Regions from separate parts of the Pseudarthrobacter sp. B907 genome, predicted to be linked through region 2. Evidence: predicted binding sites of a transcription regulator. Region 2 holds the regulator's gene; the other holds the start of a gene.

Region 1 (15,609 bases), on a different contig from region 2:
CGACTGCCGGTGCACGGCGGCGATGCGCTGCACCACCGTCACAAAACTGGCCAGGCCGAGCAGGCACAGGGTGGCGAACAGGATCACCGTGGGGAGCCCGACGCCGGTGAGTCCGGTGACCACCAGGACGGACACCAGCCGTTCGGCGCGCTCCGCGATGCCGACGTTCGCGTGGTACCCCAGCGCCTCTGCCTTCGCCCGGGCGTAAGACACCACCATGCCCAGCACCAGGCAGACGACGGCGGCGATGGCGATGGGGGTGTCGGCGCCGCCGGTGAAATACCAGATGGCGACGCCGGCGAACAGCGCGCCGTCGGCGACGCGGTCCAGGGTGGAATCCAGGAAGTTGCCCCAGCGTCCGCCGCGTTCCTGCATCCGGGCCATGATGCCGTCGATGACGTCGGAGAAGATGAACGCGGTGATGAAGAGCGTCCCCCACCAGAGCTGGCCGAGGGGGTAGAACACGAGGGCACCGACCACAACCCCGACGGTGCCGACGATAGTGACGGCATCCGGCGAGACACCGATCCGCAGCAGCCAGCGGGCCAGCGGCGAGAACAGGGCGGTGAAGAAGCCGCGTGCGTGCTTATTGAGCATCCGTCGCCCCGCTCTCGGTCGGCTCCGGCCACGCCTCGGCGACCTGCTGGCGGACCTCGCCGAGCGTCTGGGTGATCGCCTTGGTCTGCGCGATGATCGGGAAGAAATTGCCGTCCCCGCCCCAGCGCGGCACCACATGCTGGTGCAGGTGGCCCGCGACACCGGCGCCGCCGGTCACGCCCTGGTTCATGCCGAGGTTGAAACCGGTGGGGTTGGCGACCTTGCGCAGCACCCGCATGGCCGTCTGGGTCAGCTCGGCGAACTCCGCGGTCTCCTCGACGGTCAGGTCCGTGTAATCGGGAATATGCCGGTACGGGCAGACCAGCAGGTGGCCCGGGTTGTACGGAAAGAGGTTCAGCACCACGTAGCTGGTCCGCCCGCGGTAGACGATCAGGGAGTCGTCGTCCTCGCGTTCGGGCGCAACGCAGAAGGGACAGTCATCCGGGTTCTTGAACTGGTGCTGGCCGCCCTTGATGTAGGCCATGCGGTGCGGAGTCCACAGGCGCTGGAAGGCGTCCGGCACCCCGGCCAGGCCAAAGTCGTCGGTGATGCCCTCGTCGCCCGGGTATCCCGGGACAGCGCCTGTGGTCTCCTGCACGTGCTGCTCCCCCGCTAGCTGGTCCGGTTGCGGACGGCGTCAACGATCCGGCGGACAGCTTCGGCTACGGGCACGCCGTTGTCCTGGCTGCCGTCACGGAACCGGAAGGACACGGCGCCGGCCTCGGCGTCGTCCCCGCCGGCGATCAGCACAAACGGGATCTTGTCCTTGCTGGCGGTGCGGATCTTCTTCGGGAAGCGGTCCGAGGAGATGTCCACCTCGGCCCGGATCCCGGCGGCCTTGAGCTGGTCGACGACGTCGAACATGTAGTCGTTGAAGGCCTCGGCCACGGGGATGCCGACCACCTGGACCGGAGCCAGCCAGGCCGGGAAGGCGCCGGCGTAGTGCTCGGTCAGGACACCCATGAACCGTTCGATCGAGCCGAAGAGGGCGCGGTGGATCATGACCGGGCGCTGGCGGGTGCCGTCGGCGGCCTGGAACTCGAGCTCAAAGCGCTCGGGCAGGTTGAAGTCCAGCTGGATGGTGGACATCTGCCAGGTCCGGCCGATGGCATCGCGGGCCTGCACCGAGATCTTGGGGCCGTAGAACGCGGCTCCGCCCGGATCCGGGACCAGTTCCAGTCCGGATTCCTTGGCGACCTCCTCGAGGGTGCGGGTGGCTTCCTCCCAGACCTCGTCCGAGCCCACGGACTTCTCCGGGTCCTTGGTGGAGAGTTCCAGGTAGAAGTCCTCCAATCCGTAGTCCTTGAGCAGGCCGAGGACGAAGTTCAGCGTCTTGGTGAGCTCGTCCTTCATCTGCTCGCGGGTGCAGTAGATGTGGGCGTCGTCCTGGGTCATGCCCCGGACGCGGGTGAGGCCGTGCACAACGCCGGACTTCTCGTAGCGGTACACGGAGCCGAATTCGAAGAGCCGGAGCGGCAGTTCGCGGTAGGAGCGGCCGCGGGAACGGAAGATCAGGTTGTGCATGGGGCAGTTCATCGGCTTCAGGTAGTAGTCCTGGCCGGGCTTGCGCACGGTGCCGTCCTCGTTGAGTTCCGCATCGATGTGCATCGGGGGGAACATGCCCTCGCGGTACCAGTCCAGGTGGCCGGAGACTTCGTAGAGGTGGCCCTTGGTGATGTGCGGGGTGTAGACGAACTCGTAGCCGGCGTCGACGTGGCGCTGGCGGGAGTAGTCCTCCATGGCCTTGCGGATGATGCCGCCCTTGGGGTGGAACACCGGCAGGCCGGAGCCCAGTTCGTCCGGGAAGGAGAACAGGTCGAGCTCGGCGCCGAGCTTGCGGTGGTCGCGGCGCTCGGCCTCGGCGATCCGCTCCTGGTAGGCCTTGAGGGCTTCTTTCGTGGGCCACGCGGTGCCGTAGATGCGCTGGAGCTGCTTGTTCTTTTCGCTGCCGCGCCAGTATGCCGCGGAGGAGCGGGTCAGGGCGAAGGCGTTGGAGATCAGCTTGGTGTTGGGCAGGTGCGGGCCGCGGCACAGGTCGCACCAGAGAGTGGTGCCTTCCTTGCGCTCCACGTTGTCGTAAATGCTCAACTCGCCGGCGCCCACCTCTACGGAGGAGCCGTCGGCGTCGGAACCGGCGCCCTTGAGACCGATCAGTTCAAGCTTGTACGGCTCGTCCTTCATGGCTTCGCGCGCCTCGTCCTCGGAAACGACCCGGCGGACGAACTTCTGGTTCTGGTTGATGATCTTCTGCATCATCTTTTCCAGGGTCTTCAGGTCCTCCGGGGTGAACGGCTCAGCGACGTCGAAGTCGAAGTAGAACCCGTCGGTGATGTACGGGCCGATGCCGAGCTTCGCGTCGGGGCGCAGCTGCTGCACGGCCTGGGCCATCACGTGGGCTGTGGAGTGGCGCAGCACGTTGAGGCCGTCCGGGGACTCGATGGTGACGCCCTCGACCGTGGCGCCCTCGGGCAGCGGCTGGTCCAGGTCCTTGAGTTCGCCGTTGACGCGGGCTACAACAACGTCGCGGCGCTCAAAAAAGAGTTCCGCGCCGGTGGTCCCGGTAGTCACCTTGGTCTCTTCGCCGTCGACGAGAAGGGTGATCTGCTGGGCATCTGACACGGGTGTCTCCTATTCAAAGTTAAGGCTTCGTAGCTTGTGGCGTACGGGGACCACAGCCAGCCTCGTCCATGCTATCGGGTTCCGGATAGGCCAACCAACGCGGCCCGCCGCCTGTCGACCGGCCGCCGTTCAGCGGGAGTTCGGGGGGGTCAGCCACCCATGCCGGTGATGGCGAGGTGGCGCCGGATGCCGTCCAGCGGGCCCGGTTCGGAGGGTTCCGACGCCGGCGGTGTCCCCGCCCCGCCGGGTCCTCCGGCAGCCGGTGCGGGGAAGGGCAGGGTCTCGGTGCGGCTGAGGTCCCAGGCCATGGAGGCGCTGATGCTGATGCCGCGAGGCCCGGTCCGCCGGGTGGTGCCGCGGATCAGCAGCAACCGGGTCCCGAAGAGCAGCGGGCCGGACTGCTCCTGGGCCTCGTGGAAGAAGACCGAGTCCACGCAGCCGGTGCCGTCGTCGATGCTGATGAACACCACCCGCCGACCGCCGCGCATCGGCGGGGTCTGGGTGGCCACCCGGACCCCGGCCACCAGCACCTCGGTGCCGTTGCGCAGCCCCAGCAGCTGATCCGCCGTCGTGACGCCAAGTTTCTGCAGCAGGGGCCGGTGGCTGGCCATCAGGTGGCCGCTGACATCCAGGGCCATCAGGTCCAGTTCTGCCCGGACAGTCTCCACCAGTGTGGGGGCCGGCAGCCCGGACTTGATGTTTTTGAGCTCGACGTCGCCAAGCGGCAGGGCCAGCTGCCCTTCGATCACTTCGACACCTTTGCGTTGCGCCCTGCCCTGGAGCTTTTGCAGGTGCTGGACCAGGTCAGCCCGGTTGGCGGTTCCGCCGGAGGACCGGTGCAGCGAGTCGAAGGCGCCCAGCTGGGCCAGGCGCTGGATGCTCGGTTTGCTGATCCGGGAGCGTGCCCGCAGGTCCGCGAGGGAGTCATAGGGCTGGCCGGCCACGATCCTCTTGAGCTCGGCCCCGGAGAGCCCGAAAATGCCGTTGATGCTCAGCCGGATGCCGAGCTTGCCCCGGTCCGGACCGGTTTCCACCCGCTCCACCCGGTATTCGGCCTGGCTGCGGTTGATGTCCAGCGGCAGGATGGGGATCCCCAGCCGGCGGGCCTCGGCGACCAGCAGCCGCTTCGGGTACATGCCGGGGTCGTGTTCCCAGAGCCCGGCGAGGAAGGCCTCGGGGTGGTGGGTCTTGAGCCATGCCGACTGGTAGGTGGGCACGGCGAAGGCGGCGCCGTGGGCCTTGCAGAAGCCGAAGCTGCCGAAAGCCTTCAGGGTCCCCCAGACCTTGTCCACTACTTCAGGTGTGTAGTTCCGGATCCGTGCCTCGCGGCGGAAGAACTCCTCCACCTTGGCTTCGAGCATCTCATTGCCGAGGGCGCGGCGGAATTCATCGGCCCGGGCCAGCCCGCACCCGGTCATCACGTCGAAGGTTTTGAGGATCTGTTCGTGGAAGACCGTCACCCCGTGGGTCTCCTGCAGCACCGGTTTGAGGTCCGGGTGCGGGTAGACCTCCGGCGCAAAGCCGTGCCGGTGCTCCAGGAAGGGACGGACCATGTCCGACTTCATCGGCCCGGGCCGGAACAGCGAGATATCGATGATGAGGTCGTTGAATTCCCGTGGAGCCAGCTTGCCGATCAGTTCCCGCTGCCCCGGGGACTCGATCTGGAAACAGCCCAGGGTATGGGTGCTGCGGATCAGCTCATAGGTGGGTTCGTCGTCGAGCGGGACGGCGTTGAGGTCGATCGTCCCGTCCGCGGCGATGTAGTCCGGTCCGGTGCCGTCCGGCCCTGCCGGGTGGCGGCCGGCGGCCACCACCTCGGCCTTGGAGGGGTGCAGCCGGATTACCTCCCGTACCGCGAAGGCCATGGCGCTCTGCATCCGGACGCCCAGGACGTCGAGTTTGAGCATGCCCATCGGGTCCATGTCGTGCTTGTCGAACTGGCTCATCGGCAGGCCCAGGCCGCTGGGCTGCACGGGGGTGCGGTCCAGCAGGGTGGCATCGCCCAGGATCACCCCGCAGGGGTGCATCGAAATATGGCGCGGCAGCCGGTCCAGCCGTTCGGTCAGGTCCACCAGCAGGTCAAGCTGCTGGTTTTCGGTGAAGTCCCGCTGCTCCACCCGGCCGGCGAATTCCTTCAGCTCCGGCTTTTCCACCAGGGCTTCGCGGAAGTTCCGGGCCGAAAACCGCCACAGCTGCTTGGCGATCTCGTCGATGTCACTGCCGTCCATGCCCAGGGCCAGGCCGGCGTCACGGACGGCCCCGCGGGCGCGGTAGCCGTTCTGCATGCTCATCAGGGTCACTCGTTCGGAGCCGAAGCGCTCAAAAATTTTGCGGTAGACGTTGTGCCGCTCAGCGCTTTCGACGTCGATGTCGATGTCCGGGAGGGTGGCGCGGTCCCGGGACAGGAAGCGTTCGAAGATGAGGTCATGCTGCAGCGGATTCACCTGGCTGACGTCGATCAGGTAGTTGACCAGGCTGGAGGCGCCGGAGCCGCGGGCGGCGGCTCGCACCCCCATGTCCAGGATCATCCGGGAAACCTCGGCGACGGTGAGGAAGTAGGAAGCGAAGCCCAGGCCGTCGATGATCCGCAGCTCATGCTCCAGCCGGGCGTGCAGCTCCTCGGCGGCCTTTCCGGCGATGCCCGGGAACCGCCGGCTGATGCCCGCCTCGCAACGCTGGGTGAGCTCCACCAAAGGGTCCCCCGCAATGCCGATCACTGAGGCTTCCGGAACCACAGGCTGCTTCCACCCCATGTCCGTGACCGGATCCATCCGGCACCGGTCCGCGAGCGCCTCGGTGTGCGCCAGCAGGCTTTTCAGGTCCGCGGCGCCGTACCCGGCGGAGTGCATGATTTCCTTACCCAGGCGCAGCATCTGGGCGGAGGATTTCAGCCAGCCTTGTCCGTTGGGTTGCAGCTGCGGCGCGGCGGAAAGTTCGGGCAGGGACTTCAGGGTGCGGGCGGAGTCGAGCACGTCCGCCGTCGCGGCGCCGTCCTCAGCGCAGTACCTTACGGCGTTGCTCAGCACGGCGGGAACGGCGTGTTCCGCGGCGAGCTTGAGCATCCGTACGGCGTGGGCCGTGCTCAGGGGTTCTCCGGGCGGGCTGAGCTGCGAGACGACCTCTGCGGCGATGGTGCCGGCGGGCATGGTCTCCAGCCAGCGTTTGAAAAGGGTGCGGGGCCGGAGGTAGCGCCGACCGCCCATGGAGCGGCCGACGTCGGAGTCCGGGCCGAGCAGGACGGTCAGGACCGGCTTGAGGGTCTGCGGATCCAGGGTGCGCGAGGCCAGCTCCGCCCGGGTCACGGCGACAGGAACCGCCCCGCCGGCCTTGCCCGTGGTGCGGGCATGGGCGTCGGAGACCAGCCGGCACAGTGCCCGGTAGCCTGCGCCGTGGTTCTGCCCGTGCGCTAGCACCACGACGCGTCCCCCGACCTGGGTGCGGAGGTCGCCGTCGTCGTCGAACACCGCGAGGTCCACCCCGACCACAGGATCGAGCCCGGCGGCCATGCAGGCCTTCAAGTGCTTTACGGTGCCGTAGAGCCCGTCGCGGTCCGTGCAGGCGAGCGCCGTGGCCCCGTCCGCGGCGGCGGCAGCGGCAAGTTCATCCGGCCAGGACACCCCGTAGTGGGCGCTGAATGCGGTGGAGACATGCAGGTGGGTGAAGCTCATGCCGACTCGGGCTTCCGGAGATGGGGCAGGGCATCGTGGATCCGCAGCAGCCGCCAGCGCCCGCTGCCTACGTGCCGGCTCAGGTCCAGGGTGAGGGTCCGCTCCGGATTGGCGGCATCGGTAACCTGGACCCGCCAGATCTCGTGGTCCACCAGGCCCGGGCCGCCGCCCAGCGGGGCACGCTGCTCCTCCGCCCACCACTGGCGCCGCTCGAACCAGCGGACCGGCTCGGCGCACACCTCGTAGTGCCGACCGGCCCAGTCGAGGGACCGGGGCTGGCCGTCCGGGGCGCAGGCGACGTCGACAGACTCGCTGAACATGCCCATAACGTCTCCCGGAAAGTGCCTACTCCCGGCCAGAACACGCGTGGGTGAGAACACCGGGATTCGAATATATCTTCGAACACTTCCAGTCTACGACGCCGTGGTGACAAAACATAGATCGGGGGTGGACGGACGCAGGCGCAGGTAGCAGGATTGAGCCATGAGCTCCCACAGCGCACTCCTGAAGCACGTAAGCATCGCCGCCAAGGATTCAACCTTGGTGGCGAAGTTCGATATAGACGGGAATATTCCGAGTTCCGGGGCCTACGTGGTCGGGCTCGTGGCCGCCACTCCTGACCATTCCCACCAGCGCCGAATGGAAATCGAGTTCATGAACGGCGAGGCTGTGTCATTTTTCTGCTTCAGCCATGACGGCACGGAGGAGAACTTTGACCTCAAGGGCGTGGAGCACTCCGGCAACACCATCACCGGGAACTTTCCGCTCAGCACTGTGATGGGCCTGACCAAGGGCCATCTGATGACGGCGTTCAGCGATTGCGAGGGCCGGGACTACCAGGCCAACGTACCCGTCGAAGAGTCGCTTTAAACCGAGGGGGCAGGCCTTAGCTGGAGGCCTTGTACACGTCCAGCTCGAGCCGGATGAAGGCGTCGATCATGGCCCGGTAGGTTTGCTCCACGATTTCCGCGTCAATGTCTTTCTGCTCCGCCGTGGCCTTGACGTGTTCGAGCACCCGCTCCACACGGCCCGGGGCGCGGACCTCGGCACTGTCGGCCTTGAGCGTCCCGGCGATCCGGATCAGCCGTTCGCGCCGGCCGATCAGTGCGACGATCTGCTCGTCCACCTCGTCGACAGCCACCCGCACGGCGGCGAGCTGTTCCTTGTCGGCCTGGGCGTCTTTGTCGTCTCCGTGATTTGTGGACATGTGCATGACAGTATCGAACGATGCAACCACGAGTCGACTTCATCTCATTGGGTGTCCGCAGCGTTGACGCCTCGCGCCGCTTCTACGCCGAGGGCCTCGGCTGGCCCGTCCACCGCGAGGTGCCCGGCGAGGTGGTCTTCCTGCAGGCCAACCACGGGCTCATCCTCTCGCTCTGGGACGCCGGGCAGATGCAGGCCGAGGCGGGGACCGACGCCCCGGCCGGCGTCCCCTGCATCACGCTCAGCCACAACGTCGGCAGTGCGGCGGAGGTGGACCAGGCACTGCGCCAGGCGGAGGCAGCGGGCGCCCTCGTGGTGGCGGCCCCGAAGACCCAGCCGTGGGGCGGGTACACCGGCTACTTCGCCGACCCGGACGGCTTCCGCTGGGAGGTCGCCTTCAACCCCACCTGGACGGTCGACGCCGGCGGTAAAGTCACGGTCTAGGCCCAGCCCTAGAACAGGCTCCCCACGGGCCGGATCAGCTCCGGGGAGTCGTTCCTGACGTTCCCGACGGCGGTGCCCACGGCGTCGATCGTCCAGCCCTCCGCGACGTCATGCGCGCCAGCCCGCACCACCCCCACGAGGGCGGCGGCGTCGTCCGCGTGCGGATCCAGCCAGGTCGCCGTGGTCTTCCGGTCCATCGGCAGCGGAACCCGGTCGTGCAGGGCCGTCAGTTCCGCGAGCATCCCGTCCGCGTAGCCCTCCGGCGGGGAGTCGGTGGTGAGGATCGACGTCGAGAGCAGCCAGCGCCCCGGATCCCCCTCGGCCTTGGACGGGTCTTTCCACCATTCGTAAAGGCCCGCAAAGACCACCGGGCTGCCGTCCTTCGGGTGGACGTAGTAGGGCTGCTTGCCGCGGCCTTCGCCCTTCCACTCGTAGTAGCCATCCGCCGGGACCGCGCAGCGCCGGGAACGGGTGGCTTTGCGGAATGCGGGCTTCTCCAGCACGCTCTCACTGCGCGCGTTGATCATTTTCGAGCCGATGCGCGGGTCCTTGGCCCAGGACGGCACGAGTCCCCAGCGGGCAATGTGCAGTTGCCGCACCGCCTCCCCGTCCACCAGCCGCTCAAGCAGGATCGGCACGTCCGCCGTCGGTGCCACGTTCCACGACGGCGGAATGACCACCTCCTCCTCGAGTTCGGCGTCGAATTCGGCCAGCAGGTCCCCGACGGCCCGGGCCATCACGTAGCGTCCACACATGGCACCAGCATGCCACCGGGAGCCGCTCGGCCGGAATAGCGTCCGGGAATAGCGGGCCGCAGGTTACGGTTATTGGTAGTGACGTACGACTTTTGTCGGCAACCGGCGCTGCCACCCATCACCGGCGAGCAGCGCCGCCAACCAGCTTTGAGGAGAACTTCGTGGACTTCACCCCCGATTCCGGCACCATCACCATGTTTTCGACCACCTGGTGCGGCTACTGCAACCGGCTGAAGAAGCAGCTGGACGCGCAGGGCATCGGGTACACCGAGATTAACATCGAGGAAGTCGAAGGCACCGCCGAACTCGTGGAGCAGCTCAACGGAGGCAACCGCACCGTCCCCACCGTGCTGTTCCCGGACGGCACCGCGGCCACCAACCCCTCCGCGGCCGAGGTCAAGAGCCGCCTCGCGGCCTAACGCCCCCCCTTTTTAGGACACACCCCACCACACCATTTGCGGCGCGGACTCCCGGCTAATCCCAGGAGCCCGCGCCGTGCCGCTTCCCGCCACGGGAGCGGGATGAGAGGAGCCACCCGCATGGTCCACAAAGTCAAAGGCGCCGTCGTCCGGTCCAAAAACGCCCCCGTCACCCTTGAGACCATCCTCGTCCCGGATCCCGGACCCGGCGAGGCCCTGGTGGACGTCCTCACCTGCGGCGTCTGCCACACCGACCTGCACTACAAGCAGGGCGCCATCAACGACGACTTCCCGTTCCTGCTCGGCCACGAAGCCACCGGCGTGGTCAGCGCCGTCGGCCCCGGCGTCACCGAAGTGGCCCCCGGCGACCGCGTGGTGCTGAACTGGCGGGCCGTCTGCGGCGAATGCCGGGCGTGCCGCCGCGGCGAACCGCAGTACTGCTTCAACACCCACAACGCCACCCAGAACATGACACTCGAGGACGGCACCGAACTCTCCGCAGCGCTGGGCATCGGTGCCTTCGCCGAGAAGACCCTCGTCGCCGCCGGGCAGTGCACCAAGGTGGACCCCGACGCCGACCCAGCCGCAATCGGCCTGCTCGGCTGCGGCGTCATGGCCGGCCTCGGCGCCGCCATCAACACCGGCAACGTCAAGCGCGGGGATTCCGTCGCCGTGATCGGCTGCGGCGGCGTGGGTGTGGCGGCCGTGGCCGGCGCCGCGCTCGCCGGGGCCACCACCGTGATCGCGGTGGACATCGACGCCAAGAAGCTCGAACGCGCCAAGGAACTCGGCGCCACCCACACCGTGGACTCCGCCGCCGTCGACCCGGTCGAGGCGATCCGGGAACTGACCGGCGGTTTCGGCGCCGACGTCGTGATCGACGCCGTCGGGCGTCCCGAGACCTATAAGCAGGCCTTCTACGCCCGCGACCTCGCCGGCACCGTGGTCCTGGTGGGCGTCCCCAGCCCGGACATGACCCTTGAACTGCCACTGCTGGACGTGTTCGGCCGCGGCGGCTCCCTGAAGTCCTCCTGGTACGGCGATTGCCTGCCGTCCCGCGATTTCCCCATGCTGATCGACCTCTACCGGCAGGGCCGGCTGGACCTGGATGCCTTCGTCACGGAACGCATCACGATCGACCAGATCGAGGACGCCTTCGAGAAGATGCACGCCGGCGCCGTCCTCCGCTCGGTGGTGGAACTGTGAGCGGCGCTGCCGGCAGCAGCCTGCGGATCGAGCAGCTGGTCACCTCCGGGACGTTCTCGCTCGACGGCGGCACCTGGGACGTGGACAACAACGTCTGGATCCTCGGCAACGAGGAGGAATGCGTGGTGATCGATCCGGCCCACGACGCCGCAGCCGTCGCCGCCGCCGTCGCAGGCCGGACCGTCACAGCCATCCTGCTCACCCACGGCCACGACGACCACATCGCCGCAGTCGGCGAATTCAGCCGCCTGGTCAAGGCTCCGGTTTACCTGCACCGCGACGACTGGATGCTCTGGGACCGGGTCTTCCCCGGGACCGAGCCGGACCACGGCATCGAGGACGGCGACACGTTCGACGTCGCCGGCGCCCGCCTCACGGCGCTGCACACCCCTGGCCATTCCCCCGGCTCCGTCAGCTTCCACTTGGCGGACGAAGGCACCGTCTTCACCGGCGACACCCTCTTCCAGGGCGGGCCGGGCGCCACCGGGCGGTCCTTCAGCGACTTCCCCACCATCATCGCGTCCATAAAGGCCCGCCTGCTCACGCTCCCGGCGGAGACCGTGGTGCGCACCGGGCACGGGGACTCGACGACCATCGGCGCCGAGGCGCCCCAGCTTGCGGACTGGATCAAGCGGGGCCACTGACCCGGTGGGCAGCGGTTCCCTGTTACCCCACTTCGACGTGAATGTGGTCGTCCCGGTGGAACATGCGCCGGCCCTCCGTGCCGTTGAAGAGGACCCACAACACAGATCCGTCCGGCGTGGCACCGTCCACTGTGCCCCGGCCGAGGTACCTCCTGTCGGCGGTGACCCGAACCGGCAGGCCGCGTGGGAGTGCCGCCCAGGGCAGGCGCACACCCCGCGTGGCGACGCCGGCGGCGCCCTCCGGCGTGGCCATCAACCGCGTCCCGGCGATGTGGCTGCCGGCGCTCCGGCACTTTTGGCCATGCCGGCGGCCGCGTACGGTTCGAGGTTGTTGAACGTGTAGAGGTGGACGCCGGCCAAAGCGGGCCGGACCGCCGACAGCTCGGACACGAGGCGTTGGGGAGAATAGTTGCCGCCGTCCAGCAGCCGACGGGCGAGCGGTCCCCTGCGGCTGATGAAGCGCAGGGACGGCCCCACTCCGATCTTGGTTGCCAGGGAGACGAGCTTGGTCCGGGGTACGGATCCGGCGACTCCGGCCCACACCGGCAGCGTGACACCCTCGCGGCGCAGCAACTCCACGTACCAGCCGATCCGCGCACCCGAGAAACACATCTGCGTGACCACGCTGGAGGCAAGATGCTGTTTTTCCAGCAGCGCATCGAGCATATGGAGTTGGCTCTGCTGCGGGTGCCCTTCCGGGTAGCCGGCGACGCCCGCTGCAATGCGCCCGCCGGAGATCTCGGCAATGTCCTCCAGCAGGCGGGCGCTGCTCGGGTAGGGGCCGGCTGCCTGCGCCGCGTCGCCGCCGACGGCGAAGACCTCGGTGACCCCGGCAGCCTCGCAGACTTTGAGGATGCCTGCGAGTTCCGCGCGGCCTTCGAGGCTGCGGGCCGCGAGGTGGGGCACCACGCGGTAACCGAGCTGGCCCAGCTGGACCGCCGTTTGCACGGTGGGCTTGACCCCGTGATGCGGAAGGCAGGTGACCGTGAGTTTCGAGCCCGCCGGGAGGGCCGCCTGAACCCTGGCGACGATGCCGTCGGTGGGAACGATTTCCAGCCGCGTGGGAAGCTGCGGATCACTACCGGCGGGCCGGGTTGAGGGGGAAGTGGACGTAAGAGAATGAACCGTCACGAGGTACTCCAAGGAATAGCCGGCGCAAGGCGCCGGAGCGGACATGCGAAGCCCCGTATGAGGGGGCTTCGCATGATCGTGGGGACGCGTCAGCGAAGGATGACGGTCCTGTTGCCGGAAAGAATGATTCGTCCTTCGGCATGCCAGCGGACGGCGTTCGTCAGGGCTTTGCATTCGGCGTCCCGGCCCACTGCGACCAGGTCAGCGGGGGTGTAGGTGTGGTCCACCTCGATCACCTGCTGGGCAATGATGGGTCCCTCGTCCAGCTCGGAATTGACGTAGTGCGCGGTGGCCCCGACGGTCTTGACGCCCCGGTCGTACGCCTGGTGGTAGGGCTTGGCGCCCTTGAAGCTCGGCAGGAAGGAATGGTGGATGTTGATGGCCCTGCCGGCGAGGCGGCCCGTGAGGTTGTCACTCAGGACCTGCATGTAGCGGGCGAGGACCACCAGCTCCACCTGGTAGCTATCCACCAGTGAGAGCAGCGTTGCTTCGGCGGCGGGCTTGGTTTGCTGGCTCACCGGCACGTGATGGAACGGAATCCCGTGCCAGGTGACGAGATCCTCGTGGTCCTGGTGGTTGGACACGACGGCCACGATCTCCACGGGCAGTTCGCCGATGCGGGCGCGGAAGAGCAGGTCGTTGAGGCAGTGGCCGTATTTGGACACCATGACCAGAATCCTCTCTTTCCGGCCGTGGCGTTCGAGCCGCCAATTCATGTCCCACTCCCCGGCCACCGGAACGAAATCCTGCCGGAGGGCTTCGACGTCAGCGCCCGCACCCGCTGCGACGAAGTGCACGCGCATAAAGAAGTGCTGTTCCTGCCGGTCGCCGAACTGCTTGATGTCGATGATGTTGCAGCCGTGGGCCAGCAGGAATTCAGAGACGGCGTGGATGATTCCGGGTGACTCGGCGCAGTCGAGGGTGAGGACAAATTCCGTGCCGGGCGCCACCGGCTTTTCCAACGCCGGGAGGGAGGACGGGGTGGCGGGTGTGGCTTCTCCGGTGGTCACAGGCTGTCCACCGCCTGGCGTCCGCCTGCAACATCCTGCTCAGACTGAAGTTCGTCCTTGAACGCCTGGTAGCGAGCCAGGTGCGCGGGACGGCGGCGCAGGACGAACCATGCCGCGCCGAGGATGATGAACCAGATGGGCGTCACCAGAAGCGCTGTGAGGGTGTCCGGCTGGGTGGTCAGGGTCCAGAGCACGAAGGCAAAGAAGGCGAAGACCGCCCAGACCATGGGGATGCCGCCGGGCATCTTGAACTTCGAGGCGGCATGCAGGTGCGGGCGGCGCCGGCGGAAGGCGATGTAGCTGGCCAGTATGATCGACCAGACGAAGACGAAGCAGACGGCGGAAACGGTGGTGACCATCTCAAAGGCCTTGCCGATGTTCTCACCGGCGTACATCAGGACCACACCCGCCAGCAGCAGCACGCAGGACAGGAACAGCGCATTCTGGGGAACCTTGCGGCGCGACAGGGCACCGAAACGGACCGGCGCGTCACCTTCCTGGGCCAAGCCGTAGACCATCCGGGACGTGGAGTAGATTCCGGAGTTGGCCGAGGACATCGCCGAGGAAAGGACCACCAGGTTGACGACCGTGGCAGCGGCCCCGAGGCCGGCCAGGGAGAACATGGCGATGAAGGGGCTGTGTCCGGCGGCGAACTGGGTCCAGGGGATGACGGACATCAGGATGATGAGGGCGCCCACGTAGAAAAGCAGTACACGGATCGGGATGGAGTTGATGGCCCGGGGCAGGTTCTTCTCCGGGTCCTTGGCCTCTGCCGCAGTGGTGCCCACCAGTTCGATGCCCACGAAGGCGAACACGGCGATCTGGAAGCCGGCGACGAAGCCCATGAACTCGTTCGGGAAGAAGCCTCCGTGGCTCCACAGGTTGCTGAAAGTAGCGGGTCCGGCGTCGGAGCTGAATCCGCTGAAAATCATGAACAGGCCCACGATAATCAACGCCGCGATGGCGATGATCTTGATCAGCGCGAACCAGAACTCGGTCTCGCCGAAGGCCTTCACCGTGGTCAGGTTCAGCAGCAGCAGGATGGCGACGGTGACCAGTCCCGGTATCCACAGGGGTAGCCCGGGCCAGAGCTCCTGGGAGTATCCGGCGATGGCGATAACGTCGGCGATGCCGGTGATCACCCAGCAGAACCAGTAGGTCCAGCCTGTGAAGAAGCCGGCCCAGGGGCCAAGCAAGTCCGCCGCGAAATCACTGAAGGACTTGTAGTGGAGGTTGGACAGCAGCAGCTCACCCATGGCCCGCATGACGAAGAACAGCATAAAGCCGATGATCATGTAGACGAAGATTACGGAAGGGCCGGCCGCCGAGATGGTCTTTCCCGAGCCCATAAACAGGCCGGTGCCGATGGCGCCGCCGATCGCGATGAGCTGGATGTGCCGGTTGCTGAGCTGGCGCTCAAGGTGGGGGGCTTCAACCGGAGCCGAAGGTGGTCGTTGAATCGTCATAAGGAACTCCATCGTTCAAGTGGCACTTCGGTGCCACGATGATTCGGGTTCCTCCCCGCTCTGTCTTGGACCTGAGAGTTTCCGCGTTCCTGCCCCCGCAGACCCGCTTGCACCTTCGGTGAGCCAGGAACGTGCCTGGCTGCTTTCCAGAGTTGCCTCGCCACGGCGGTACATGGGCCTGAGAGATTCCTGGGGAGGATTTGCTCCTACGGCGCCTGCTGTATGTACCGGCAGGACTCTCCCGCCGCAGATCATAGGCATGTTCATTTGTGAATGTTACCGACGGCCCTGTGGCGTGGAGGTTAGCTCCGAACAAAGCGCGCCGTCGTGGGTGCGGTGCCCCGAATGTGCCGGGACCTGCACCCACCATGGCCGGATCACCCTCGAAGGACATCGTCCGGCCGACTCAGTGTGTGATGGATCACTCGGGAAAGTCAAGCCCCG
Region 2 (15,609 bases):
CGTGGCCTCGAGGACATCGTCAAGGTCAAGGTCATCGACCGCACCGCCTTGATCCTGGACATCTTCGCCCAGCACGCGAAGAGCCGCGAAGGCAAGGCCCAGGTGGAACTGGCCCAGCTCGAATACCTGCTCCCGCGCCTGCGCGGCTGGGGTGAATCGATGTCCCGCCAGGCCGGCGGCCAGGTGGGCGGCGCCGGAGCAGGCATGGGTTCCCGCGGCCCCGGTGAGACCAAGATCGAGCTGGACCGCCGCCGGATCCGCACCCGGATGGCCAAGCTGCGGCGGGAAATCGCCGCGATGAAGCCGGCCCGGGAGACCAAGCGGGCCAACCGCCGTCGTAATGCCGTCCCGTCCGTGGCCATCGCCGGCTACACCAACGCCGGCAAGTCCTCGCTGCTGAACCGGCTGACCGACGCCGGTGTCCTGGTGGAGAACGCCCTGTTCGCCACGCTGGACCCGACCGTCCGCAAGGCCGAGACCGCCGACGGGCTCGGCTACACCCTCGCCGACACCGTGGGATTCGTCCGCTCGCTGCCCACCCAGCTGGTGGAAGCCTTCCGCTCCACCCTGGAGGAGGTCGCGGATTCGGATCTGATCCTTCACGTCGTCGACGTCTCCCACCCTGACCCGGAGGGCCAGATCGCGGCGGTCCGCGCCGTGTTCAGCGAAGTCGACGCGCGCAAGGTGCCGGAAATCATCGTCCTGAACAAGGCCGATGCCGCCGACCCGTTTGTGATCGAGCGGCTCAAGCAGCGCGAACCGCGCCACGTGGTGGTCTCGGCCCGCACCGGCGAAGGCATCCCGGAACTGCTCAAGGCCATCAGCGAGGGTATTCCGCGGCCGAGTGTGAAGCTGGAACTGATGATCCCGTACAACCGCGGGGACCTGCTCAGCAAACTGCACGAGACCGACGCGGAAATCATCAGCCTCGACCACGAGGAGACCGGCACCCGTGCCGTGGTGATGGTGCGCGAGGGGCTCGCCGCCGAACTGGATTCCTTCGTCAGCAATGACTGAACCAGCGGCGGCCGAAGGGGAGGCCCTACCGTCCGGCAGTCCCTCCAAAGGCAGCGCGTCCGGCAGCGGCCCGTCCGGCGAGCAGTTCGTGGTTGAACTGCTCGACCGGGCGGTCTCCGGCATGGGCGGCCAGAGCCGCGACGGCCAGCACGAAATGGCCCGGCAGGTGGCCCGCGCGATTGAAACCGGCGACCACCTGCTGGTCCAGGCCGGCACCGGCACCGGCAAGTCCCTGGCGTACCTGATTCCGCTGATCGCCCACTCGCTGGTCAGCGACAAGCCCACCCTGGTCTCCACCGCCACCCTGGCGCTGCAGACCCAGATCGTCGGCCGTGACCTGCCCCGGCTGCTCAAGACCATCACCCCCGCCCTGGACCGGCCGGTGAAAGTGGCCCTGGTCAAGGGCCGCTCCAACTATGTCTGCCGGCACAAACTCGAAGGCGGCTTCCCCTCCGAGGAGCCCTCCGAGGGCCAGTTATTCTCCCTCGGCGAGGACACCTCCGTGCCGCACTTCGCCGCCGCGATGGGCGGGCCGTCCTCCCAGCTCGGCAAGGAGGTAGTCCGGCTCCGCGAGTGGGCCGAGGACACCCAGACGGGGGACCGGGACGAGCTGATGCCGGGCGTGACCGACCGCGCCTGGCGGCAAGTCTCCGTCACCTCGATGGAATGCCTCGGGGCGCAGAAATGCCCGCTCGCCGCCGAATGCTTCAGCGAACTCGCCCGGCAAAACGCCGCCGACGCCGACGTTGTGGTCACCAACCACGCCATGCTGGCCGTCAGCGCCTTCGAAGGCCTCGCCGTGCTGCCCGAATACGACGTGGTGGTGGTGGACGAGGCGCACGAACTGCAGGACCGGGTGACCGGCGCCGTGTCCGGACAGCTCTCCGTCGCCATGGTGCACGCCGCCGCGTCAGGTGCCCGCAAGCACACCGGAATCACCGTCGACGCGCTCAACAACGCCGCGTCCAACCTGGAACTCGCCATTGAAGGCGTCCCCAGCGGGCTGATGCCGAACGGCCTGAACACCGAACAGCTCGACTGCGTCGACCAGCTGCGTGACGCCTGCCGCGCCGCGCTTTCGGATTCGAAGGGGGACAGCGCCAACACCGCCGACGGCGGCCGGCAGCTAGCCCGGTCCCGCCTGATGCTGATCCTCGAACTGTGCGAACGGCTCCTGGCCGCCAAGGAAAACCGCGAGGTGGTCTGGTTCTCCCGCAACAGCAGTTTCGACCCGCAACAGGGCTACTCCCAGCCCGATGACTCCGCGCCCGCGCTGATCAACATCGCCCCGCTCAGCGTCGCCGGGCGGCTGCGCGAGGGATTGTTCGCCGACCACACCGTCGTGCTGACCTCGGCCACCCTCGCCATCGGCTCGGCCTTCGAGCCGGCAGCCGGAGGCCTGGGCCTGGTCGGCCCGGGCGCGCCCAGCTGGACCGGCGTCGACGTCGGGTCCCCGTTCGAATATCCCAAACAGGGCATCCTCTACGTCGCGAAGCACCTGCCCAAGCCCGGCCGCGGCACGTCGCCCGAAGCGCTCAACGAGCTCGAAAAGCTGATCCGCGCCTCCGGCGGCGGGGCCCTGTGCCTCTTCTCCTCCCGGCGCGCCGCCGAGGAAGCCGCCGAGGCGATGCGGCCGCGGCTCGGCATGAGCATCCTCTGCCAGGGGGAATCGACCATGACGGCACTGGTGAAGCAGTTCGCGGACGAGCCGGACACCTGCCTCTTTGGCACCATGTCGCTCTGGCAGGGCGTCGACGTGCCCGGTAACTCCTGCCGCCTTGTGGTGATTGACCGGATCCCGTTCCCGCGGCCGGATGATCCGCTGATGACGGCCCGCTCCCGTGCCGTGGCCCAGGCCGGCGGCAACGGTTTTATGAGTGTCTCTGCAACCCACGCGGCTATCCGGCTCGCCCAGGGCGCCGGCCGGCTGATCCGCTCGACGTCGGACAAGGGCGTGGTGGCCGTCCTGGATTCCCGGCTGTCCACTGAGCGCTACGGCGGGTTCCTGCGCGCCGCGCTGCCGCCGTTCTGGCCCACCACCGACCCTGCGGTGGCCCTGGCCGCCCTTGCACGCCTGGCCCGGGATGCGCCGGCCAAACAGGCCGCCACCTAGGCCGACAGGCAACGCGAAGGCCCCGTCCGGAACGGGCGGACGGGGCCGTCGGCGTCGGCGGCCGGACGTGCCGACGCGGGTGCTAGAGGGAGCGCAGCACGGAGACGACCTTGCCCATGATGACGGCGTGGTCACCCAGGATCGGTTCGTACTGGGTGTTCTGCGGAAGCAGCCAGGTGTGGCCGTCGCGCTGGCGGAACGTCTTGACCGTGGCCTCGTCGTCGAGCAGGGCGGCCACGATGTCGCCGTTAACGGCGTCGTTCTGGCGCCGGACCACCACCCAGTCGCCGTCGCAAATGGCGGCGTCGATCATCGAATCGCCGGCCACCCGGAGCATAAACAGTTCGCCGTGGCCCACCAGCTGGCGCGGCAGCGGCATCACGTCCTCCACCACCTGGTCGGCCAGGATCGGGCCGCCGGCCGCGATCCGGCCCACAAAGGGCACCATCGCTGTGTCCGTGGCGCTGGCCAGCTCCGAGACCGCGAGGCCGCCGACGGCCCGCAGGCCGGTGGACTTCGCAACACCGGACACCTTGGTGGCGCCCTCGTCGAGCGTCAGCGGCAACAGGACTTCCATGGCGCGGGGCCGCTTCGGGTCCCGCCGCAGGTAACCGAGCTTTTCCAGCTGCGAGAGCTGGTGGGTGACGCTGGAGAGGCTGGCGAGCCCGACGGTGTCGCCGATTTCACGCATCGAGGGCGGGTAGCCGTTGTCCGTCACAGACCGCTGGATGGTCTCCAAGATCTTCTTTTGCCGGACGGTGAGGCCCTTCGGCGCCCGGCCGGTCTGGGGGTTCCGCTGGGCGGCCCTCCCGCCGGCGGCTTGTGCTGCCATGTTCGCCTCGCCTTTCCGTTCCGCCCGGCCGCAGTGGCCGCCGGGACCAGCGGGCCTGAAAAATGTCAGACCCTGTTGATCAACTGCTGTTGATCGCCACCCGTGGTTGTCCTGCAATTGGTTGTCCTGCTGGTTCAAAAGTAGGCCAGCCTGCACAGTTTTTCAAACATTTGTTCTAGCGAGTCTCGACAATGTTCGTTCATAAGTGCTAAAACAGGAACTACAAAGTTCGAATATGTATTCGAAGCAGGGCGTCGGAGGAGCACTTCGGGGTTCGGTTCTGTGTTCGAACATGGTGATCAACGTTTACGTTCCAAGGTTCGCGTTTGATGGTTAGGCCGGTTGGCGGCAGGTACGTGGAGTACGCCGGGCGGCACAGATAAGTCCAGGAGGGCTCAGCTCATGTCAGCAGTAAGCGCTATTTCCGGTTCGCTGGTTTCCGTTCCCGCTCAGGGCCCGTTCGAGGGGTCCGGCTTTGAGGCCTTCGGCCCGAACGGCATCTTCGACGGCCAGGAGTCCGGCCGGAGCCGGCGGACGGTGCCCGCCGGGCAGGCGCCGCTGCGGCTGACCCGCCGCGGCCGCTTCGTCTTCTTTGGCCTGCCGCTGATCCTGCTGGCTGCCCTTCTCCTCTCGCTGGCCGGTTTCCTCAACGCGCCGGCCAAGGCTGCCGACTCCGCGTCGGAGCTGGCGCTCACGCCTACGGTCACCGTCACCGTCCAGCCGGGGGAGTCACTTTGGGCCATCGCCGGGGCCGTGGCTCCGGAACGGGATCCCCGCGACGTCGTCGCGGACATCGTCCAGCTCAACAACCTCGGCGCCGCCCGCGTCATCCCCGGCCAGCAGCTCTACGTACCCTCCAAGTAGCGCCGGCGGCCGGATTGCCGGTCACAGTTTCGGGGCCGGGCAGGGTCTCACTTAAACTGGGCAGGTGACTGACCAGCTAGAGCGCCTCAACCGACTGCCCCTCCGGACGAACCTGCGGGGGCTGCGCCCGTACGGCGCGCCCCAGCTGGACGTCCCCATCCTGCTGAACGTCAACGAGAACACCCACGGGGTTCCGGCCGACGTCCGTGCGGCCATCGCCGAAGCGGTGACGGAGGCCGCCGCCGGGCTGAACCGCTACCCGGACCGCGAGTTCACCGAACTGCGGGAAGGGCTCGCCGAGTACCTCGGCCACGGCCTCGACGCCGGCAACATCTGGGCAGCGAACGGCTCCAACGAGGTCCTCCAGCAGATCCTCCAGGCCTTCGGCGGTCCGGGCCGCACTGCGCTCGGCTTTCCTCCCACGTACTCCATGTACCCGCTGCTGGCCGCCGGCACGGACACCGGATACATCACCGGGGTGCGTGCCGACGACTATGGGCTCAGCGCCGAATCGGCCGCGCGGCAGGTCCGGGAGCTGCAGCCCAACGTTGTTTTCCTCTGCTCGCCGAACAACCCCACCGGCACCGGCCTGGGACTCGACGTCGTTGAAGCGGTTTACGAAGCCGGCGAAGCAAGCCAGACCATCGTGATCGTCGACGAGGCGTACCACGAGTTCGCCCACGACGGCACGCCCAGCGCCCTCACGCTGCTGCCGGGACGGGAACGGCTGATCGTCTCCCGGACCATGAGCAAAGCCTTCGCCCTGGCCGGGGCGCGGCTGGGCTACATGGCGGCCGCGCCGGAGGTCACCGACGCCCTGCGCCTGGTCAGGCTGCCGTACCACCTCTCCGCCGTCACCCAGGCCACGGCGCTGGCCGCGCTGCGCCATCGGGTGGCCCTGATGGCCGACGTTGAAGACATCAAGCGCCAGCGGGACCGGATCGTCGCCGAGCTGACCCGGATGGGACTCAAGCCCGCGGCCTCGGACTCCAACTACGTTTTCTTCGGCGGCCTCGAGAACCCGCACGAGACGTGGCAGGGGCTGCTGGACGCCGGAGTCCTCATCCGCGACGTTGGCATCCCCGGCCACCTGCGCGTGACCGCCGGCACTGAGACGGAAACCACAGCCTTCCTGCAGGCGCTGGAGCGGATCCTGACCGGCCACGAAGCGCAGTCCGCCTAGACTAAAGCCAGGACCCACGCACACCGCCGGCGTTTGCCGGGCGCCCGCCTCATCCAAAGGACACCCCACATGAGCACCACCGGATCTGCCGCTGCCGAGGCCCGGACCGCACGCCTCGAGCGGACCACCAGCGAATCGTCCGTGCTGGTCGAGATCGACCTCGACGGCACCGGCGTCTCCGACATCAGCACTTCGGTGCCGTTCTACGACCACATGCTGACGGCGCTGAGCAAGCACTCGCTGATCGATATGACCGTCAAGGCCACCGGCGACACCCACATCGACGTCCACCACACGGTGGAAGACGTCGCCATCACCTTCGGCGAGGTCCTCCGCATCGCCCTGGGCAACAAGGCCGGCATCCGCCGCTTCGGCGAGGCCACGGTCCCGCTCGACGAGGCCCTCGCGCACGCCGTCGTCGACGTCTCCGGCCGGCCCTACCTGGTGCACGCCGGCGAACCGGCGGGCCAGGAATACCACCTGATCGGCGGCCACTTCACCGGTTCCCTGACCCGGCACGTCTTCGAGGCCATCACGCTGCACGCCGGAATCTGCCTGCACATGAACGTCACCGCCGGCCGGGACCCGCACCACATCGTCGAGGCCCAGTTCAAAGCCTTCGCCCGAGCGCTCCGGGCCGCCGTGGAACCCGACCCCCGGGTCGAGGGCATCCCCTCCACCAAGGGTGCGCTGTGACCGGCAAAGTCCTCCAGGACGGCGCCATCATCAACCCCGACGCGGCTCGGAAGCCCGCGTCGCCCGAGGGTAAGCCCACCGTCACCGTGCTGGACTACGGCTCCGGCAACGTCCGCTCCGCCGTCCGCGCGCTGGAACGCGCCGGTGCCGAAGTGATCCTCAGCGCCAAGCCCGAGGACGTGCTCAACGCCGACGGACTCGTCGTCCCCGGCGTCGGGGCCTTCGAAACCGTCATGAAGGAGCTCAAAGCCGTTGACGCCGTCCGCATGATCGGACGCCGGGTCGCCGGCGGCCGTCCGGTGCTCGCGATCTGCGTCGGACTCCAGGTCCTGTTCGAGGCCGGCGTGGAACACGGCACCGTCGCCGAAGGCATGGGGGAGTGGCCCGGCAAGGTCGAGCTGCTGCCGGCCGAGGTGGTGCCGCACATGGGCTGGAACACCGTCACCGTGCCGGGGGGCTCACGGCTCTTCGCCGGCGTCGAGAACGAGCGCTTCTATTTCGTGCACTCCTACGGCGTGCAGCACTGGGACTTCGACGTGATCCAGCCGCGGATGAAGGCGCCGCTCGTGACCTGGTCCGAACACGGCGCCCCGTTCATCGCCGCGGTGGAAAACGGCCCGCTCTGCGCCACCCAGTTCCACCCCGAAAAGTCCGGCGACGCCGGCGCGCGGCTGCTCCGCAACTGGGTAAACGGCCTGCGCACCGACACCAAGCCCGGCACCGCCCGGCCCGCCGCCCCGGAACAGACCGCCTAGATGTGGTCCATAGTCTTGATGGGCCTCGCCGGACTGCTCGTAGGCGGCGCCCTGTCCTTCCGGCAGCAGAAAAGCCCCCTGTGGGTCCAGATCGTGTTCTACCTCCTGGCCGGAATGTCGCTGCTGGCCGCCTGGCTCCTGACCCTGCCGGGAAACTGACCCCGCCGGCACCGGACCGGCCCGCAAACACGCACCCTTTCCAGACCGCCGCCCCAACACCGTGAGGACCCTACGATGACCACCGAAACCCCGCTGCCGGTACTCGAATTGCTCCCCGCCGTCGACGTCGTCAACGGGCAGGCAGTGCGCCTGGTCCAGGGCGAAGCCGGCAGCGAAACCAGCTACGGCACCCCGCTGGAGGCCGCGCTCAACTGGCAGGACCAGGGCGCCGAATGGGTCCACCTCGTGGACCTCGACGCCGCTTTCGGGCGGGGCTCCAATGCCGAACTGCTGCGCGAGGTCGTCGGCCGGCTGGACATCAAGGTGGAGCTTTCCGGCGGCCTGCGCGATGACGAGTCCCTGGAAAAGGCCCTCGACCTCGGCGTGGCCCGGGTGAACCTCGGCACCGCGGCGCTGGAGAACCCCGAGTGGACGCAGGGCGTGATCGAGCGCTTCGGCGACAAGATCGCCGTCGGACTCGACGTCCGCGGCACCACCCTCGCCGGCCGCGGCTGGACCAAGGAGGGCGGCGACCTCTGGGACGTGCTCGGCCGCCTCGAAGAGGCCGGCTGCGCCCGCTACGTCGTCACCGACGTGACCAAGGACGGCACGCTGCAGGGCCCCAACGTCGAGCTGCTGCGCCAAATGGTGGAAAAGACCGGCAAGCCCGTGGTGGCCTCCGGTGGCATCTCCAGCCTCGAGGACCTCAAAGTCCTGCGCTCCCTCGTGCCGCTCGGCGTCGAGGGCGCCATCATCGGCAAAGCCCTCTACAACGGCAACTTCACGCTGCCGGAGGCGCTCGACGTCGCCGGCCGCCGCTAGGGAGACCCCCGCCCATGGAGCACAAGCCGCTGCCCGGCCACATCGCCGCCGCCCTCGCCGGGGCCGGGGGCGCGACGGACTCCGCCGGGCAACCCTGGGCCGGGCGCAGCCTCAGCGGTGACGACGCCAAGATCCACAACTTCGAGGACGACGACGGCGCCGCAGACGCCGGCTACCGCGCAGCGCTGGCGGCACTCGCCGCCGGCACGGGCGACGAGGCGGCGGTCGTGGCATCGCTGGCCACCGCCCGCGTCTTTGTGCCCATCCTCGCCCGGCTCGCCGAAGAGGGCGACGCAATGGCCGGCCAGGAGGGCAACGACCACCACGGCGGGGAACTGCACGGTGACAAACAGGCGGACATGGCGCTGGTGACCCTGCAGGCGCCGGACGGCCGGACCGCGCTGCCGGTCTTCACCTCGGCGGACGCCCTCGCGGCCTGGCACGCCGAGGCGCGGCCCGTGGCGGTCTACGCCGCGCGGGCGGCGCTTTCCGCCGTCGCCGAAGGCGCCGAACTGCTCGTCCTGGATCCCGGTTCAGCCGCCACCTTTGTCGTGCGCCGGCCCGCCGTCTGGGCCCTGGCCCGGCAGCACGGCTGGACGCCGAGCTACAGCGACGCGGCGGTGGCCGAAGCGGTCGCAACCGCGGCGGCTGGCCTTCCGGCGCTCCGGCGCGTGGAAATCCAGCCCGGCGGGGGAGTGGCGTCGGCGCAGGCCGGCGGCGGCCAGCTTCCCGGCGGCGGCGCGGGCCCGGAGTTGCGCATGGTGCTGTACCTTGAAGACGGGCTCGACGCCGCCGCGGTGCAGTCCCTCGTGGCCGGGCTGAACGACGCGCTGGCCCGGAATGAAACATTTGCCGAGCGGGTTGACTCGATCGACATCAAATTGCAGCGCGCAGCACCCTAGCCGACGGCCGGTACGGACACTTCCGGGTGCTGCCCACGGCAGTACACAAAGGAAAGCAGTTTCGTGAATTTCGCGCTCTACCGGGACCTGCTGGCCGTGAGGCCCATCAGGAACCTCCTGCTCGTCGGCATGGTCGCCCGCATCCCGCACTCCGCGGCCGGGGTGCTGCTGACGCTGCACATCGTCCTCAGCCTGGGACAGGGCTACGCCGCCGCCGGCGCCGCCGCGGCCGTCATGACCATCGGGATCGCCGTCGGCGCCCCCTGGCGCGGACGCCGGGTGGATACCGTGGGCCTGCGCCGCGCGCTCATCCCCTCCGTCGTCTCCGAGACCGTGATCTGGTCGATCGTCCCGCATGTGGGCTACGAACTGTTGCTGCCGCTGGTGTTCGTCGGCGGCCTGCTGACCCTGCCGATCTTCAGCGTCGTGCGCCAGTCGCTGGGCATCCTCGCCGGCGGCGAACAGCGCCGGACCGCCTTCGCCCTGGACGCGATCAGCACGGAGCTTGTTTTTATGATCGGCCCGGCAGCGGGCGCCGTCATCGCCACCGCGGGCTACTCGGCGCTCGGCCTGACCGTGGTGGGCGTGGCCACCTCCCTCTCCGGCCTGTTCCTGATGTGGATCAACCCGCCCACCCGCAGCGCCGACCCGGGCGCGGAACCGGACGCGGCGTTCGAGGCCGGCCAGCAGGAGGGCGCGGAGAGCGCGCTCGTCGCCGCGGCGCCCCATGTGCAGGAAGCCGCGGCCGAGCTGGCACCGCTGGCCGCCGCGGAACAGCGCCGGCAGGACCGCCTGGACCTGAGGCACAGGCTCGTCCACAACTTCGCCTGGTTCACGGCCGGTGTGGCGGCGGTCTTCGCCGTCGCAGCCGGTGCGGGCATGGTCCTCAGCGGCACCGACGTCGGCATTGTCGCGGCCCTGCAGACCGGCGGCCATGAGGCCGAGATCGGCATCGTCTTCCTGTTCTGGTGCGCCGCGTCCGTGCTGGGCGGCCTCGTGTACGGCGCCATGCACCGGCCGGTGTCGCCGGTCCTGCTGCTGCTGGGCATGTCCGCGCTGACCCTACCGATGGCCTTCGCACAGGACACCTGGACGCTCGCCCTGCTCTCGCTGCTCCCGGGCCTGCTGTGCGCGCCGGTGCTCTCGGCGGCGTCGGAGAAGGTCGCGGCCCTGGTCGAGGAGGGACGCCGCGGTGAGGCGATGGGCTGGTATGGCTCGGCCCTGACCGGCGGCGTGGCACTCGGCGCACCGCTGGCCGGGCTCTTTATTGACGGGGTTGGCCCGGGAGCGGGCTTCCTCTCAGTGGGGCTGGCCGGCGTTGTGCTGTGCCTGGTGGGCCTGGTCCTTCAGCGGCGCCGGCGGCGGCGGCTCGCAGCGGCTTGACCTGCTGCGGCCCTCGCCCGGCCGCTTACCGGCGCCCGGTTACAACGCCCGGTTAAACGACGACGGCGGCGGCCGGCCCCCTGGGGTCCGCCCGCCGCCGTCGTCTTTGGCTGTTAGTGCTGGTGCCTAGTTGACCGGGCCGGTGTACTTCTCGCCCGGGCCCTTGCCCGGGGCGTCCGGAATGACGGATTCTTCGCGGAACGCGAGCTGCAGGGAACGCAGGCCGTCGCGCAACGGGCCGGCGTGCTGGGAACCGATTTCCGGCGCCGCGGAGGTGACGAGTCCGGCCAGCGCGGTGATCAGCTTGCGCGCTTCGTCGAGGTCCTTGAGCTCTTCGGCGTTGTCCTCGGCAGCCAGGCCGAGCTTCACCGCGGCGGCGCTCATCAGGTGGACGGCGGCGGTGGTGATGACCTCGATCGCGGGGACCTCGGAGATGTCGCGGATCTGCTGGGAGACGTCGGGCTGGGCGTCGGCCGGCTGGTAAACGTGTGAATTACTGTCTGAAGTGCTCATGCTGGTAAGCTTGTCACAGACCGACTGAATGTCGTTATTTCTGCAGCTTGGAGCAACACCTGCAACCCGCCCGGCGCACATGTGCGTTGAACGGGTGCCTTTCTGTAGAATGGCAGTTCAGTTTGCAAGCGGAGTTCTCTCCCACCCGCGTCAACCGCACATATTCCTCACGGAATCAAGGTTGCCGGGTACCTGGTCGGGCATTCTTCCCGGGCTTCACGCCTGGCGGGGGACGCGTGCCGCCTCCTCACGGGGGAGGGCAATTCCGATCTTCGAGGCCTTCGATTGCTCCGGCAATTGGAGGCCTTCTTCATTTGCCGGCGAAGTACCCCCACGAACACAGGAGCTTTAACATTAGCGAGCCAAGAATCAATGAGCGTATCCGCGTCCCCGAGGTGCGGCTGGTCGGCCCTGCAGGTGAACAGGTAGGAGTCGTCCGTATTGAGGATGCCCTGCGTTTGGCTGCCGAGTCCGATCTTGATCTCGTTGAAGTTGCACCGCAGGCAAAGCCTCCGGTGTGCAAGCTGATGGACTTCGGCAAGTACAAGTACGAAGCCGCTGTCAAGGCACGTGAGGCCCGGAAGAACCAGACCAACACGGTCCTGAAGGAAATCCGTTTCCGGCTCAAGATCGACACTCACGACTACGAGACCAAGCGCGGCCACGCGCTCCGGTTCCTCGGCGCCGGTGACAAGGTCAAGGCCATGATCCAGTTCCGCGGCCGTGAGCAGCAGCGTCCTGAGATGGGCATCCGCCTGCTCCAGCGCTTCGCCGACGACGTTGCCGAAGTGGGCGTCGTGGAGTCCAGCCCGCGTATCGATGGCCGCAACATGGTCATGGTGGTGGGCCCGCTGAAGAACAAGGCCGAAGCAAAGGCAGAGGCCCGCCGTGCAACGCAGCGCGCAGAAGCCAAGGCCGAGAACGAAGCCAAGGCCTCGGGCCGCGTCGACACCTCGGGCCCGGATGCGCCGATGACTCAGTCGCTCGCCGATCTCCTTCCCGAGGGCTACCAGGTACGGACCGAGGCCACCGAAACCGAGGCGCCCGAAACGGCGGCTCCGGCAACGGAAGCCCCCGCCGTCGAGAAGCCCAAGGCAGAGGAATCCAAGGCAGCCGAGACCGCGGCCGCGAAGGCTCCGGCCGAGGCGGCCCCGGCAGCGGAAGAGCCGAAGCAGGAGGCCCCCAAGGCCGCCAAGGCAGCGGCTCCGAAGCAGGCGGCACCCAAGGCTGACGCGAAGCCGGCAGCGAGCAAGGCCCCGGCTGCCCCGAAGGCCGCGGCTCCCAAGGCTGCACCGAAGGCGCCTGTTGCTGCGGCCCCCGCCGCAGCGACGCCGGCTGCCGAGAAGCCTGCACCGAAGCCGGTCGCGGCTCCCAAGCCGGTAGCCCGGCCTGCGGCGCCGAAGCCTGCGGCTCGGCCGGCGGCCCCCAAGGCCGCCCCGAAGCCGGGCAGCAAGAAGACTAACTAGTTCACGGCTGCCGGACAGCAATGTCCGGCAGCAAGCAACCAGCACGCCGCCCGCAGGGGTGGCTGCACGAAAGACTGCAGACCTGGTCTGCGGATACGTAAGGAGATCGGTTCCCATGCCGAAGATGAAGACCCACAGCGGTGCTAAGAAGCGCTTCAAGCTGACCGGCAGCGGCAAGCTGCGCCGCCAGCAGGCCAACCGCCGCCACTACCTCGAGCACAAGTCCTCCAGGCTGACCCGCCGCCTCGCCGGCGACAAGATCGTCTTCAAGGGCGACGCCAAGGTCATCCGGAAGATGCTCGGCATCTAAGTTCCAAGTTCTCGGATCGATTGCCACCTGGCAGCGGTCCACTACCAAAAAGGCTTCTCAGGCCAGCCGGGTTTCCCGGCAGTAGACGCTTGGGATCAGAATTCTGAAGGAGTACGCACGTGGCACGTGTGAAGAGGGCGGTCAACGCCCACAAGAAGCGCCGGGTTATCCTCGAACGCGCAAAGGGCTACCGCGGACAGCGTTCACGCCTGTACCGCAAGGCCAAAGAGCAGCTGCTGCACTCGTTTGTGTACAGCTACGGCGACCGCAAGAAGAAGAAGGGCGACTTCCGCCGCCTGTGGATCCAGCGCATCAACGCTGCATCCCGCGCCAACGGCCTGACCTACAACCGTCTGATCCAGGGCCTCAAGGCCGCTGAGGTCGAGGTTGACCGCCGTATGCTGGCCGAGCTGGCCGTCTCCGACGCCAACGCCTTCGCCGCGCTGGTCAAGGTCGCCAAGGACTCGCTGCCCGCGGACACCTCCGCTCCGGCCGTCCAGGCTGAAGCTGCTGCCCCGAAGGCCGCCAAGAAGGCTCCCGCGAAGAAGCCTGCTGCCAAGAAGGCTGACGCCGAGGCCAACTAGTCCCCGCCGCCGTCGCAAGACAGCGCCGTTCGAGAACCCGCTGCGAAAGCAACTAAGGTTCTTATATGAACGAAACCGGGCGCCCGCAAGACTTTGCACTTTCCAATCCTCGAGCCGATCGAGTGAGGAAGGTGGCACAGCTTGCCGGGCGCCCGGCCCGTTTAAAGCGCCGCGAATTCCTGGCCGAGGGCCCGCAGGCTGTCCGCGAGGCCCTGGTCCTGCACCAGCGGCGGATTGCCGCGGGGGAGCCCGGGATCGTCTACGAGGTCTACGCAAGCGAGGCCTGCCTGGACCGGCACCCGGACCTGGAAGCCCTGGCGGAGGGCACCGCCGCGTACCTCGCCACCGATGAGGTGCTGGCCGCGATGGCGGACACGGTCACGCCGCAGGGCATTCTTGCGGTCTGCGGCTTCCTGGATGTCAGCCTCGACGCGGTGCTGGACGCGCGCCCGCAGCTCCTCGCGGTGCTGTGCCAGGTGCGGGACCCGGGCAACGCCGGAACCGTGCTCCGGGCCGCCGACGCCGCCGGCGCTGATGCCGTTATCCTGACCGCCTCCAGCGTTGACATCTACAACCCCAAGGCCGTCCGCTCGACCGCGGGTTCCCTCTTCCACCTGCCCGTCGTGCTCGGCGCCGACGTCGAGGAGCTGGCGGCCCGCTGCAAGGAACGCGGCATCGGCATCCTTGCCGCGGACGGCCAGGGCCAGCTGAACCTGGACCGCCTGCAGGACGAGAACGCGGCCCGCCGCCTGGGCGCCCCTGCCGCCGGGTCCATCTTCGCCCTGGAGCAACCCACCGCCTGGCTCTTCGGCAACGAGGCGCAGGGACTGTCCGCCGAGGAAATCGCCCTAGCCGACCACCGGGTCGCCGTTCCGGTCTACGGGGCGGCCGAAAGCCTCAACCTCGGCACCGCGGCAACGGTCTGCCTGTACGCCAGCGCCCGCTCCCAACAGCCCGCCGCCTCGGCTTAGCGGACAGCTGCCACAACAACGACGGCGGGGGCCCACCTTTCGGTGAGCCCCCGCCGTCGTGCTTTCACCGCTGCGGCACTGCTGCCGGGGCGGTGGCTTGAGAGATTACGTGCTCCGGTTGCGCCCGGTGACGGCGCCGTAGATGCCGGCAACAACGAGGCCGCCGACAATGGCCAGGAGCCAGGAACCCAGATTCCAGAATTCCATCTTGCCGCCGCCGAACAGCAGGTCGCCGATCCAGCCGCCGACAATGGCGCCGACGACGCCGAGCACGAGGCTGGTGACCCAGCCGCCGCCGACCCTGCCAGGCATGATTGCCTTAACGATTGCACCTACAATGAGTCCGAGAATGATCCAGCCTAGAAAGCCCATTTCTCCTCCTACATATTCGTCGGCATTCACCTTAGGAATCCCGATTATGGCTTCAAGCTAACACAGGCGTGACCCCCTGTCAGCAACATCACCCCCAATCGTTACCTGCCTGCTGAGGCCCCTCCGCGGTGCGGGCGCGGTTCCGGAACGGGTACGGTATTGCTTGCGGATACGGGCCGCCGCCGGTGTCCGCGATTCCCCCGAAAAACCTCCAAAGGAGAAGCTCTCGTGGCTGCAAATGGCGGTACCAAAGCGATTGTCGCGGCGCTGGCCGCCAACCTGACGATTGCCGTCCTGAAGTTCGTCGCGTACATCCTGACGTTGTCCTCCTCGATGCTGGCCGAAGCGATCCACTCCCTCGCCGACTCCGGCAACCAGCTCCTGCTGCTCGTGGGCGGCAAGCGCGCCAAGAAGGAGGCCAGCCCGGAACACCCCTTCGGTTACGGCCGTGAGCGTTACATCTACGCGTTCATCGTCTCGATTGTGCTGTTCAGCGTCGGCGGACTCTTTGCCCTGTACGAAGCGTGGGGCAAGCTGCAGCACCCCCACGGCATCGAGGGCGACTTCTGGTGGGTGCCGCTCGCGGTCCTCGTCGGCGCCATCATCGCCGAATCGTTCTCGTTCCGGACGGCAATCATGGAATCCAACCACATCCGCGGCAAGCAGA

Evidence for each region. Region 2 encodes LexA, which represses DNA repair genes until DNA is damaged. Its sites were predicted from a motif close to TCGAACANNTGTTCGA; they were not measured.
Region 1: the regulator LexA is predicted to act here: its motif matches at 7,271-7,286, upstream of ABLI39_RS12385 (DUF6504 family protein).

The regions. Positions count from the first base shown of each region.
Region 1 covers NZ_JBEEQE010000013.1:92,411-108,019, forward strand. Annotated here, with positions in the region: gene pgsA (phosphatidylinositol phosphate synthase) at 1-597, opposite strand, end outside; gene ABLI39_RS12370 (HIT family protein) at 587-1,195, opposite strand; gene thrS (threonine--tRNA ligase) at 1,210-3,216, opposite strand; gene ABLI39_RS12380 (DNA polymerase III subunit alpha) at 3,366-6,884, opposite strand; gene ABLI39_RS12385 (DUF6504 family protein) at 6,881-7,210, opposite strand; gene ABLI39_RS12390 (hypothetical protein) at 7,368-7,754, shown strand; gene ABLI39_RS12395 (chorismate mutase) at 7,771-8,097, opposite strand; gene ABLI39_RS12400 (VOC family protein) at 8,112-8,534, shown strand; gene ABLI39_RS12405 (SOS response-associated peptidase) at 8,543-9,289, opposite strand; gene ABLI39_RS12410 (mycoredoxin) at 9,451-9,708, shown strand; gene ABLI39_RS12415 (S-(hydroxymethyl)mycothiol dehydrogenase) at 9,829-10,914, shown strand; gene ABLI39_RS12420 (MBL fold metallo-hydrolase) at 10,911-11,558, shown strand; gene ABLI39_RS12425 (methylenetetrahydrofolate reductase) at 11,811-12,689, opposite strand; gene purU (formyltetrahydrofolate deformylase) at 12,779-13,651, opposite strand; gene ABLI39_RS12435 (amino acid permease) at 13,696-15,165, opposite strand; glycine riboswitch at 15,322-15,419, opposite strand.
Region 2 covers NZ_JBEEQE010000015.1:39,176-54,784, reverse strand. Annotated here, with positions in the region: gene hflX (GTPase HflX) at 1-1,017, shown strand, start outside; gene ABLI39_RS13180 (ATP-dependent DNA helicase) at 1,010-3,130, shown strand; gene lexA (transcriptional repressor LexA) at 3,213-3,962, opposite strand; gene ABLI39_RS13170 (LysM peptidoglycan-binding domain-containing protein) at 4,365-4,826, shown strand; gene ABLI39_RS13165 (histidinol-phosphate transaminase) at 4,891-6,009, shown strand; gene hisB (imidazoleglycerol-phosphate dehydratase HisB) at 6,079-6,705, shown strand; gene hisH (imidazole glycerol phosphate synthase subunit HisH) at 6,702-7,460, shown strand; gene ABLI39_RS13150 (CG2302 family histidine operon protein) at 7,461-7,619, shown strand; gene priA (bifunctional 1-(5-phosphoribosyl)-5-((5-phosphoribosylamino)methylideneamino)imidazole-4-carboxamide isomerase/phosphoribosylanthranilate isomerase PriA) at 7,695-8,441, shown strand; gene ABLI39_RS13140 (SseB family protein) at 8,456-9,343, shown strand; gene ABLI39_RS13135 (MFS transporter) at 9,407-10,726, shown strand; gene ABLI39_RS13130 (DUF1844 domain-containing protein) at 10,853-11,239, opposite strand; gene infC (translation initiation factor IF-3) at 11,635-12,705, shown strand; gene rpmI (50S ribosomal protein L35) at 12,821-13,015, shown strand; gene rplT (50S ribosomal protein L20) at 13,135-13,599, shown strand; gene ABLI39_RS13110 (TrmH family RNA methyltransferase) at 13,665-14,570, shown strand; gene ABLI39_RS13105 (GlsB/YeaQ/YmgE family stress response membrane protein) at 14,676-14,942, opposite strand; gene ABLI39_RS13100 (cation diffusion facilitator family transporter) at 15,171-15,609, shown strand, end outside.